4 regions of the Paenibacillus sp. FSL R7-0026 genome follow, and region 2 is predicted to be linked to each of the others. Evidence: riboswitches for the same ligand, from Rfam matches in the RefSeq annotation. Region 2 holds a riboswitch; each other region holds the start of a gene.
The links. Region 2 has a riboswitch for thiamine pyrophosphate ahead of tenA (thiaminase II). Riboswitches for the same ligand answer to the same signal wherever they lie in the genome.
Positions count from the first base shown of each region.

Region 1 (3,166 bases), 2.8 Mb from region 2:
GTGATAAATTGCATGAATGAACCAGGTTTACACTTATCACTCCGATTGCAGTACCCTCTTCCGATCGCTGTTATCCCCAGATTTCTTGAATCCATTTTCAATGGGGAAATCCGGGGATAAAGGCGAACGCTTCGCTTCTTCAGATGGGTTCTGTACTCTTCGTTCTTGTGTAAAAAAGTTAAACTTAAGCAATTTTTATTGGGGTAAAAACTCGTTTGTATATGCCTTGCTCACATCGATCTGTTCATCCAGCAGTTTTTTGCTAAACATCCAGTCGGTGTAGTTCTGCCATACTTCCTGCTTTTGCTCACCCCAACGCGGGGCGTCATCTGTGTACTTGGGACTAAGCCATTTCTGGCTTGCCAGTACGAGGTCTTTATCCAGATCCGGTACAGCCTTGATCAGAATGTTCGCTGCGTCTTCAGGATGATCAATTGCGTATTGATATCCTTCGGAGGTGGCTTTCAGGAACGCTTTCACCAGCTCAGGGTCGTTTTGGATCGTCTGCTCGTTTGTTACGAGGACAGGCGTGTAATAATCCAGTGCATCTGAATAATCCTTCACATATAACATGTCGATCGGTTCCCCGCGTAGTTCGGCTTCAATCCCCGTCCAAGCGTAGAAAATCCACGCGAAATCAATATCCCGTTTCACTGCGGTGAAAAAGTCGGCATCACCCATGTTAATGTTTTTCACTTTGGATACATCGGCGCCTTCGCCTTCCATAATGGATTGCATCACGGCTTCTTCCACAGGGGAGCCCCATCCGCCATAGGTTTTACCTTCAAAATCTTTCGGTGATTTGATCTTCCGATCCGCCGGAGCAGCGAACCCGGATGTATTATGCTGAATAACTGCTGCGATGGAGACCAATGGAACACCCTGTGTGCGGGCTTGAGTTACACTCTCCTGATAACTTACGCCAAAAGGCACTTCATTCGAGGCAACCATTGTATCTGCGCCACCGGCACCTGGTTGTACAATCTCCACGTTCAAGCCTTCGGCCTTATAAAAACCTTGATCTACAGCTGCATACAGGCCTGTATGATTCGTATTTGGTGTCCAGTCGAGCACCACTTTAATATCTTTCATGGCGGCAGTGTCACCTTCGTTGCTGCTTTCCGTATTTGTGTTGCCGTTCTGCCCAGCTGGGGCAGCTTCTTTGCTACCACATGCGGCTACAGTCACCATAAGCACGCATAAGAGCAACAATCCCATCGTTTTACTCCATTTCATCTGTGGTTCTCTCCTTCGGTATGTCCGGCCGATTGGCACGGGGTACTCCTTGGCTTCATATCCAATCATCTTGCATAAATCGACAGATTTATACCAGTTGAGATCCGGATGACGTTATTTTTGAGCGTAAGTAAACGTCCATCGATGTCATTCAAGGAAGCCAGACCGCGTTTAGCGGCAGTTTTTCTTGCAATATCAGAAAGGTGATGCTTCCAAACTTATACTTTCTGATAGTAACAAAAAAAGCGCCCCGTATTCCGGGACGCGTGCAGGCGTTAGAGAGGTGGCGTTCAGCCATAGGGCTGTGCCATTTCGATATACTCCGATTCCTACGCTGGCATGATCCAGATCAGGTCTAAGGGTTAGTATCTTGGTGGGATACACTCTCAGCCGGCCAATTCCGACTCCCCTGGGAAACTATGAAGTTACGGGCATTACTAGGTGTAATTATAGGCCAGCGGGTGGAACGTGTCCAGTCAGGAACTGGATGGGGACACGTATGAACTTATCAAAGAGGCTGATATACATATGTATATCAGCCTGTTTGGATGTGTTATTTTCAATAATTATCGTGGCGAATCATATAAGGAAATCTGACTGAGTGCAAAAGCATCGGATTTGGGCTCATAACCTACCTGTCTCTGAGTGGTTTCCAGATTCAATCGTTTAAACCGATTATTCGAGATCCCATGCAGTATGGTGAAGGGCTCCAGATCTGTAGTTGTAATTGCTTTGAACATCAAATCGCACAAGTCAGCCGGACTAATATACGCGCTCATATCCCTTGCCTCCAGCACTGGTCCGTCCGGTTGAAAATCATCATATGCACCTATACGTACCGCAACACTTTGTAAACCTTCGGTATACGCAAAATAGGAAGCGAGCGATTCTCCAAAACATTTGCTAACCCCGTACAAATTCCGCGGGCGTGTGGGCATGTCCGGATAGACTTGAGCATCAATGGGGTACCCCTCAATCGTCTGAGCACTGCTTGCAAGAATGACTCTTCGTACACCTTGGTCTTTAGCTGCACGGAATATATTAAATGTACCTTTGATATTGATATCCAACAACGATTCATAAAATCCGGCATGCGGGGAAGGGTCTCCCGCCAGATGTACAACCACATCCATGCCTTCGCAAGCATGCTGACAGGCTTCGGGATCTGTCACATCCAGCGTCATGATCTCATGGCTTGTCCCTTGATACGTATGCAGTCTGTCGATATTCAAATCCGTGAGTCGCAGGTGAAATGCTTCTGACAAGTGTTGGGACAAGTCACGTCCAATTTTCCCGGCTGCGCCGGTAATTAAAATGTTCATGAAATCAGCTCCAATTCTTAGCGCTGGAAGAACTCAATCCATTCCTTTTCAGGTCCATAGATGAAGAAATAGCGGTAACCGTTAGGCAGTGTGATAATCTCTCCATCGATAAATTCGGCTTCGGTGGATTGAATGCGTTTGTACTCAGAATCAAGATCATCCACGTGGATCGCAAAATGGTGCACCGTACCTTCGGAAGGCAGCTTGTCGCTGTATCCTTGAATTAACTCAATCTCAGTCTCGTTACTTCCATTGAAGCCAAGAAAGGCGAGCTGAATGACGCCGTTAGTATGGGTTACCCGGTCTTTTAATTCAAGACCAACAATCTCCGTATAGAAACGCAGCGTGGTCTCCAGATCACGTACGGCAATACCAACATGGTCAATACGTTTTTGAAAACTCATAATCTAAATCCTCCTTATGTAGTGAATGTTTCTACCATTTTAAGGGATATCATAGGGCTGTACTACATGGTTGTCAAATCCAATTTTAAATTGGAAAAAACATAATTGTTCACAGAATGTTCACTTATGTGGAGGGTTTGGTCATCTCTATAATTACGAAGGTAAACAGAGAGGATGAGAGAATTGCCAACCAGCAAGAAGGAA
Region 1 covers NZ_JBBORG010000001.1:490,516-493,681, forward strand. The annotation lists gene MKY44_RS02380 (ABC transporter substrate-binding protein) at 196-1,236, opposite strand; TPP riboswitch at 1,545-1,657, opposite strand; gene MKY44_RS02385 (NAD-dependent epimerase/dehydratase family protein) at 1,803-2,558, opposite strand; gene MKY44_RS02390 (VOC family protein) at 2,576-2,962, opposite strand; gene MKY44_RS02395 (hypothetical protein) at 3,137-3,166, shown strand, end outside.
Region 1: linked by a shared signal. The riboswitch ahead of MKY44_RS02380 (ABC transporter substrate-binding protein) and the one ahead of tenA (thiaminase II) in region 2 are both predicted to bind thiamine pyrophosphate.

Region 2 (3,166 bases):
TCCAAGTTTGATCCTTAACATACTCATCAAACTTGATTTTGAAACTATATCGATCCGTTGTATCATCGCTAGCGACTTGCCGAAGGCTGGAGTTACCCTTTGGACGAATTCCGACGTTTTCAATCGTTGTTCCGTTAATCGTAATATTAGCTGAGATGTACTGCTCCTCATTTGCATTATCCAGCATTTCTTTCCATGCCGTTTCATCCACATCAATCGAAATGGACATAACCTCAGTTTTGTTGATTTGATCGGCATACCCTACTGTCTGCGCAGTATTCTCCGTTTTACTCTGATTATCCGTATTCGTTTGTTCCTTTTCAGTCGGATTGTTGTCCGAGTCTCCATTCTCTTGATTAGTCGAGCTGCATGCCGTCAGCATTGCAGTACATAACACCGCTACACCGATAAATTTAGGCCATTTGTATATGCTCATTGCCATCACCTCATGATTGTTGTTGAATCTTTTTATATGTAATCATCATAGATGGCAATTCTTAAATGAATCTGAATGAGTGGCGTCATATGGTACTCTCTAATTGAATTAACTACCAGTGAACTTAAGGCTCCAGCCTCCATGACATCTCCCAAAAATCAAGCTCAAAGCGACTACACATCACGAAAATATCCTCCATCCGTTGGTATGTTTCCTCGCTACAGCCTTCTAATAGCTTATCCGTAAACGTCACAAGGGATTGATTGCTGCTGTTGTATTCAGAGGAAGCATATCCTGTGATCCACTCTCCGTAAAAAGGATGATCAGCTGCGCCTGGCTTTTGGGCAAGGACTTGACCAATCTCTGCATAGCTCCATGAGCAGGCCAGAATGGATACAAGTACTTCTGCTATGCCACCTGCATGGGAAACAGAGAGCATATAGTTAGTATATGCTGCATTTTTCAGTGCAGGTTTTACCTGGAAAACATGATCCTCTGTAATTCCTAATCGCTCCATATAAGAACGATGAATTTTCATTTCACCATTCAGGATGTTATCTACGTTTTTACTAAAAAACTGCATCAATTTGGGGTCGTGCGACTTGACGATACCTAGTGCAAATACACGGGCATATTCGAACAGGTACAAGTAGTCTTGCAGCAAATAATAACGAAATTGTTCAACTGGTAAGGTACCATCTCCGATTCCTTTAACAAAGGGATGCTCGAGACATTCCTTCCACACGGGCTGTGCTGCCTGATATAGTCTCTCTGAAATAGTCAACATGTGTTCCTCCAATTCATAATGTACGTATTTAAAAACAAAAAAACGAAACATCCATAGGATGTTTCGCAGACAAATACACTAAAACAAGGGGGTTCGCATGAGCTACCCAAGTACAGTGTTTCATCGTTGCATCCCTACGTTGGCATTATCCAAATCAGGTAAGGTCGGTTTAACACCCTCTCAGCCGGTTAAGGCTCCCTCGCAAACGGTTAGTATGTAGTTAATTACTTTCTTATCCACATAAAAGAAAAAATAACATTCATTTAGTATATCAAGGGCTGTTAAATATAGTCAAGGCAGATTGTATCGCCCTCATCAGCTTGAGTGACGTATGTAAACGACAAAAAACCATCACAACAATGGTTGAGTTTTAGCCACTGTTATGATGGTTTCTATTCTTACAATTACTGCCGATGGTTTAATGCCCGAGTTTGTCCTTTCCCGCAAAAGTGAGTATTCCGTACTGGGAAGTGTTTCTCCAGCTCTCATTGGTTGTATCATTCCACTTGGCTACGCTCTGCTTACCTCCGCCCTGGTTGTCGTTAACTTGAAGCTCGAAACCGAGAACATTTCCTGCTTTAGGCGTCAGTGAATGTAACTGGATTCGGGCTTCTACGAGATATCCTTTATTTGTTTTCTTCACAGCACTTACAAGGCGTCCAGGCGAGGCACCCCCTGCAAAGGTTGCCATATTGTCTGCACTGATTCTGAACTGGGCATCATCATATTGAGAATACGGTGTGCGCTGGTGATTCTCGTCCAGGAAAATCTCAACCGAATCCTGATCCCATGGGTTGATACTATCTGTGATGATGTTTGGATCAGTGACGTCGATCAGCAGGTATAGATACTCACCCGACCACATTGCGCGAGCCACTGCCTCTGCACCTTCGGTCTCATTCAACCTTTTTACTTCAAATGGTACAGCCTTATTCCATAGGGCGTCTTTCTTCCCATCAATCTGAACAATCCCTTGCACAGCTTGTGCAGATTGGGGCATAGGGGCGAGTTGAATCACGCCGTATTTGCTTGTATCTTGTTCCTGAGATTGTGTTCGATCATTCCAGTATAGTGGATTATAAGGTTGTGTCCCATTTGCACCGCCATCAGTCACACGGATATCCAAGCCAACTTCATATTCTGAACCGGCTTGGATACCACCCCATGGAATGGACAATTCAACCTGATATCCGGCTTTGGTCTCGCGTACACGATATGAACGCTGCTCCGCTCCCTCAGCTTTGCCCGACCGCTTAATGATTACGTGTCGGTCATCTGCTTCATATGAAGTGGTCTTGCCATTGTTGAGATCAACAAAGATATCTACTCTGTCATTCACATCTGCCTTTGCATCCTGAACATCCACAAGGATATGCAGGTTACTATGATCCCATAAGGTGCGGAAACTGGCTGTTCCCGAAGAGTCACCCTTCAGTGGAGTAGACACCGCTTTGTTCCAGAGCGGATCTTGTGACTGTTTTTTGATATCCGGTTTACCCGAAAGTGAGACGGCCCTCTGTGTCAACACAGGCAAGCTGGATTCATCCACGAGCCCCCAGTATGCTTTTTTGGCCTTCAGGGCTGAATCAAACAGCATAGCCTGGTTGTTGTAAGACTTCTCATCTTGGAGTCCCCATAAGGTAACTGAAGAAATATGATCTTTGTGTTTTTTGTACAAATCCAACAGTTCCTTATATCGATACGCCTGCTTTACCGCAACTTCATCCGACATCTCTTCACCAAATGGAATTCCGCTATCCACATCCAGTTCCGTGATCTGAATATCCAATCCAAGTTCGGCGAACATGTTGATCGTTTTTTCAATTTCCTTGATGGGCGGGGATTCCAAATTATAGTGGGATTGCAAACCCACACCATCGATGAGCCCTTTCTCTTTCAGTCGTTTGACCAACTGATACATATGCTCTCTTTTCTCAGGGATT
Region 2 covers NZ_JBBORG010000001.1:3,253,886-3,257,051, reverse strand. The annotation lists gene MKY44_RS14545 (CotH kinase family protein) at 1-436, opposite strand, end outside; gene tenA (thiaminase II) at 561-1,223, opposite strand; TPP riboswitch at 1,337-1,434, opposite strand; gene MKY44_RS14535 (endo-1,4-beta-xylanase) at 1,642-3,166, opposite strand, start outside.

Region 3 (3,166 bases), 440 kb from region 2:
TATATCCTGTATGTCCTCCATAACCCTTGCTCCCAGTGCTTGAGCGGATTCAGCATATGCCTTCGTTAGATGGACGGGAAGAACCTCACTCTCGTAAGGTCTGTAGTAGGCTCCATACGTATCTCTGTTAAGCCATGATGCCTCCTGTTGCACAACGGAACGATCCCACCATACCTCATCAGCAGAAGCAGACAACGCAGACTTCCGATTGTCCTTGTAACTACTTAATTCACTGTATGAACGAAAAGGAGTTAGGAATCCCTGACGTTGCAGACCAACCTCTACCTCACTGAGTGTAGCCATTAGCACCTGTTGCTCGATAAGTAACTGTCTACTCTGCCTGGCGAGCTTAGCCATCAAAGGATGAGCAAAATCCTCACTATCTGCCGCCAGCATTCCAGCCGCCGCGCAAGAAGTGCCACCTGCAATCGCCGAACGCTCCAGCAACAGCACATCCTGTCCACGGGAAGCAAGCTCATACGCAATGGCACAACCAACAACGCCTCCGCCTACAATAATCGTTTCTGCATGAATCTTATCTGGTCTATCTGTAATGATCTTTTTCATCCTCTCATCTCCTTGATTCAGCGACTCAGACTTTCTGTAGCAACGATAGCCTGCCTTAATAATGCAGCCGCCCGATCCGGGGAATCGCTCGCCCATACATTCGAGATCACAGCGACTCCCTGTGCGCCTGCAAAGCGAATAGCGTGAATGTTTCCCGGTTCGATGCCCCCAATCGCCATGACAGGAATGGAGACACCAGAGCACACTTCAGCCAGAGCATATAATCCTCTTGGTTCAAGATCCGGCTTACTGTTGGTTGAGTAGACATGCCCGAAGAATAGGTAATCGGCTCCCCGTTCTTCAGCGAGTTTTGCCTCATCGATTGAATGAACAGATATACCCAGACGAAGGCGTTGCACATTGCTTATAACAGCAGGGTTATAGTTTCGTATCGCATCTTGCCCCCAATGTACACCGCCATAGATGTCATTCTGTGAAGGCAGCTCTGAACCATTGATAACGATACGACAAGATGGAACGCCAACACCACGCAGACTTTCAGCCCAACCGATCTTTTGTTGCCACGAGAGTTGTTTCTCTCGTATGTGAATATAGTCCACCCATGGCCAAACGTCCTTTGCAGCTTTTACAAAAGATGCTTGATCCCCTGCACCCGTAGATACAACATGCAATTCAAATGATTCTTGAACATGTTCATGAGAAATTACCGTACTGTTCATCTCCTTCCATGCGTGAATGCTATGAAAACACAAAAAAGCCACTCCCGTAGGGGAGTGGCTGCGTATTAATTATAGGACCAGATGACTGACTGATACATACAGTTCATTTCGTGCAATAAAGCTATAGACCCTATAGCCTTAACGTTATACACGCAACTGCATGTTTCAATTCGTTAAACAGACGGTTGAATCCTTCGAATTGCCGTTTGCTCAAGTCATTCACTGAAACGCGCTCGCCACTTCCCTACGCTGGTATGATCCAGATCAGGTGCAAAGGGTCCAGAATCGCATTCTTCCATCTCAGCCGCATCGTGCGGCCCCCCTAGTGTTCATATGAAGTTGTAGCCTATATTACCATAGACGGATTTTTTTGTCACCGTTCATTTCTATTAAGCATTGCTTGAATTGTCTAGTTTTTCTCAGACCATTCTTCAACATTCCATGTTTTGGTGACCCAACCCTCGTAGAAATCAGGTTCATGAGATACCAGTAACACCGTTCCCTTGAATTCTTGCAAGGCACGCTGCAACTCCGCTTTGGCTGTGACATCGAGATGGTTTGTCGGCTCATCGAATAAAATCCAGTTGCTTTCACGCATCAAGAGTTTGCATAAACGAACCTTGGCTTGCTCTCCACCACTCAGCATGTTAAGCGGACGGGTAATATGCTCATTTTTCAACCCACAGCGAGCGAGATGACCACGGACCTCATTCTGGGTCAAATGTGAAAACTCATTCCAGACATCCTCAATCGGCGTGATATTCCCAGCACGAACTTCCTGCTCAAAATAGGCCGTTTCCAGATAATCTCCCAAGAAAGTCTTTCCACTGAGTGGAGATATTTTTCCCAGGATGGTTTTCAGCAGTGTTGATTTACCCACACCATTACAACCTACGATGGCAATTTTCTCACCGCGCTCAATCGTCATCGTCATTTTGGGCAGCAAAGGATACGTGTATCCAATTTCAAAATCAATACCCTCAAAGACCGTTTTGCTGCTCGCGCGGGCATCCTTGAATTTGAACGTTGGTTTGGCTGCTTCATCTGGACGATCAATACGTTCAATTCTGTCCAGCTGTTTCTCCCGGCTCTTCGCTCGACCTGAAGTTGAAGCACGTGCCTTGTTACGCTGAATGAAATCTTCCTGCTTCTTGATGTACTCTTGCTGCTTCTCGTATGCATCAATATGCTGGGCTTTATTCATATCAGCCATCTCGAGGAACTTGTTATAGTTCGCTGCATATCTCGTTAATTTGGCAAATTCCAAATGATAAATGACATTTACGACTTCATTCATGAATTCCGTGTCATGGGAGATTAAGAGGAACGCGTGCGGGTAGTCCTTCAGGTAACGTGACAGCCATTCAATGTGCTCTACATCCAGATAGTTGGTCGGCTCATCCAGCAAAAGAGCTGTAGGTTTCTCAAGCAGAAGCTTGGCAAGAAGCACCTTGGTACGTTGTCCACCACTTAGAGCTGCGACATCCCGATCAAGACCAATTGCGGACAAACCAAGACCATTGGCCATCTCTTCCACTTTTACGTCAATCAGATAAAAGTCGCCCTGTTCCAGTTGTTCCTGAATATCGCCCATCTCTTCCAGCAACTGCTCCAGCTTATCTGGATCTGCATCTGCCATCTGGTCCGTAATATTCATCATTTCTTTTTCCAATTCAAGCAACGGAAGGAATGCATCTTTAAGCACGTCACGTATGGTTTTGCCTGGCGTAAGCTTCGTGTGCTGATCCAGATATCCATAACGGACCTTAGGTGTCCATTCCACTTTTCCACTATCTTTAAGCAATTTACCGGTAAGGATGTTCATTAATGTGGATTTACCCACACCATTGGCACCAACAAGTCCTACCCGCTCTCCGGCAAGTAAACGAAACGATACATTTTTAAATAACGTGCGATCT
Region 3 covers NZ_JBBORG010000001.1:3,694,825-3,697,990, forward strand. The annotation lists gene thiO (glycine oxidase ThiO) at 1-567, opposite strand, end outside; gene MKY44_RS16270 (thiamine phosphate synthase) at 585-1,247, opposite strand; TPP riboswitch at 1,472-1,581, opposite strand; gene MKY44_RS16275 (ABC-F family ATP-binding cassette domain-containing protein) at 1,657-3,166, opposite strand, start outside.
Region 3: linked by a shared signal. The riboswitch ahead of MKY44_RS16270 (thiamine phosphate synthase) and the one ahead of tenA (thiaminase II) in region 2 are both predicted to bind thiamine pyrophosphate.

Region 4 (3,166 bases), 2.3 Mb from region 2:
TACCAGTCGAGCATGATGGACAGTTTATCTTTGGTGTCTGATGCTGGTTCGGTTGCAGACGGATCTGTTTGCTGTGCATTAGTTGCAGAATCTGTTGTTGGCGTGTTTTTGCTGGTATTCGTGGTGCTGCATCCGCTAACGATCAGCAAAAGGCTAATGAGTATGATGGGAAGCAGGGAGTATATACCTTTGTTATTCATAAATGAAGTTCCTCATTTCATCGTTTTGTTTACATCTAATTGCTCTTTTTTTATCCAGCTATTTTTTCTCTCCATGACGTCGTAAGCAAAACCGTTTCTCCAGCCAGGCAATCAGTACAAACAAAACGATCCCCAGCAGGGATAAAAGCACAATAGCTGCAAACATCGCATCCGTGTTCATGTTGCTGGACATGCGACGGCTGAAGTATCCGAGACCTTTGCTGCCACCGAGCCATTCGCCAATCGTTGCCCCAACCACGCAGTACACCACAGACATCTTTAACCCTGAGAAAAAAGAGGGAAGTGCCAGTGGAACCTGGAGTTTGCAAAAAATATCCCACTTGCTGGCGCCCATGGTAAGCAGCAGTTCACGCTGCTCTGAATCGCCTTGGCGGAGTCCATCGTAGGTACTGACCACAATGGGGAAGAATGCGATTAAGAACACCACCGCGACTTTGCTCCACAACGTATAGCCAAACCACAGGATGAATACCGGGGACAAGGCAATCAGCGGGATGGTCTGACTGATCACAATGAAGGGATATATGGCCTTTTCAATCGATCGGTTCATATGCATGCCTGTTGCTAGCGTAATTCCAGTCACTATGGATAAGACAAAACCAACAACAACCTCCATAAAGGTAGCAGGCAGATGGATAGTCAACAGCAGACGACGATGCTCAACCAGTGAGCTTACGATGGCTGTGGGTGCAGGAATGATGAAGGAGGGCACCCATCCCATACGCACAATCACTTCCCAGATCGCCAGTAATAAGAGCATGAGCATAATAAACAAACCATATTGGGAAAACGACCTCGAGAGCCACTTAAAACACCACGTCCAGACGCTAACCTCAGCTCTATCATTTTGCATGCAGTTGTTCCTCCAGTTGTTTCCTCATCTGCACGAGAGCCGGTTCGTAGATCATGTCCGAATGCCTTGGGCGTGGTAAAGGAACCGTCATCTCCCGCAACTGCTGACCTTGTCCCCCTGGAGTTAACAGAATGATACGGTCACTTAACAGCAGGGCTTCTTCGATGTCATGTGTAATGAACAGCACGGTTTGGCCAAAGCCCTCCCACAGCTCCAGCAACCAGCGATGCATTTCTCGTTTGGTTAAGGCGTCGAGTGCACCGAAGGGTTCATCCAGCAACATGAGCTGCCCGCCTGTAAGCAAGGTACGCAGCAATGCCACCCGCTGCCGCATGCCGCCGGATAACTCATCTGGATAGGCCTGCTCATAACGGGACAAGCCGAACCTTGCCAATCCTGCGATGATATCGGCTCGTAGTTTGTCCTTGTCCTGTCGACCTGGTGCAAGCTCGGCAGGCAGCATGCAGTTCTCCATGACGGTACGCCAGGATAACAGCAGATCTTTCTGCGGCATATAGGCGACTCGTCCGAGCCGTTGTCCGTGCGGTACATCAGCAATATCGATGGTGCCGACGGTTGGCTCATGCAAGCCTGCGAGCAGCTTGAAGAGTGTGCTTTTACCTGATCCGCTGGACCCGATAAGCGAGACAAATTCTCCTTGTTGAACCTGAAGCGACACATTGGCGAGTACGGGTGAATCCTTTTTTTCGGAAAAAGCGAAGCTTATGTTCTCAATGGTTACATGGTTGGTCATCTGATCCTCACCCCCTTAATGCCAGACTGCTGGAATAACAACGGCATCCTATACTCTGCAAAAGGAACAAAAAAGACCCACCCATTTCCGGAGAAATGAGTGGGTCTGTAAGTTAAATCCGCAATTTAATCTTCACATACATGAAAAAATTCCGCTTACTAAAAGGCCGCTCCACTTCCCTCCGCTGGTATGATCCAGATCAGGTTCAAAGGGTCCGAATAGTCATATTCGTCTCAGCCGCAAGGCTCCCCTAGTGCAAAAGTTCAAGATATGCAGTTGTCTGTTCAGCATATATCACTTGAACATGAACTGTAAAGAGGCAGCATGATAACTGAACAATTTACCTCGGCTCATGAACCCGATATAATAGGGATGGCCCGTACAGGCCGGATCACAAAATGCAGGTGGGATTGTTCTCCCTCCTAGGCAGAATGGGGACCCGAGTTGAAAACGTTCAAAAAAGTATATATTGAGATCACGAGTATCTGCAATCTGGCTTGCAGCTTCTGTCCGCAGACGCAACGTGCCAAAGGATTCATTGACCCTGAAGTCTTCAACAATATACTGGAACAAGTTAAACCACACACCAATCATATTTATCTACATGTCAAAGGCGAACCCTTGTTGCATCCCAAAATAGATCTGTTGCTCGATTCCGCACATGAGAAGGGACTCAAGGTGAACATTACAACGAATGGTACACTGTTACCCAAGACTCAGCATAAATTGCTTGGCAAACCAGCGCTGCGGCAGATGAATTTCTCCCTGCACAGCTTCGATGGGCATGAAGGTTCAACAGACCGTGACGGTTACCTGCGTCATATTTTGTCCTTTGTACACGAGGCCGTTAAGCACAATGTCATCATCTCATTCCGGCTGTGGAATCTGACGCAGGATAACTTCACAAATGCTCAGATGAATCGAAATCGGGAGACCCTTGAAGTACTGGAACGTGAGTTCAATCTGGACTTCCGCATTGAGGAAAAAGTGGTTCCAGGCAGCGGGGTAAAAATTGCCCCGAATGTATACCTGAATCAGGACCATGAGTTCCAGTGGCCAAGTCTGGATGCACCTGAAGATGACGGCAAAGGTTTTTGCCACGCACTTCGCGGTCAGGCAGCTGTACTTGTGGATGGAACGGTGGTTCCATGCTGTCTTGATGGCGAGGGTGTAATTAACCTGGGTAATGTGCACGAGAAGTCATTCTCGGAGATTATTGAGGGTGAGCGAGCGAACAATCTGGTATATGGCTTCTCCAGGCGGGAAGCTGTAGAAGAGTTGTGTCGAAAGTGCGGTTATCGTCAGAGATTCGGAGCCTGATATCTTATATCAGCAAGC
Region 4 covers NZ_JBBORG010000001.1:991,012-994,177, forward strand. The annotation lists gene MKY44_RS04490 (ABC transporter substrate-binding protein) at 1-200, opposite strand, end outside; gene MKY44_RS04495 (ABC transporter permease) at 259-1,074, opposite strand; gene MKY44_RS04500 (ABC transporter ATP-binding protein) at 1,064-1,828, opposite strand; TPP riboswitch at 1,988-2,090, opposite strand; gene MKY44_RS04505 (radical SAM/SPASM domain-containing protein) at 2,273-3,148, shown strand.
Region 4: linked by a shared signal. The riboswitch ahead of MKY44_RS04500 (ABC transporter ATP-binding protein) and the one ahead of tenA (thiaminase II) in region 2 are both predicted to bind thiamine pyrophosphate.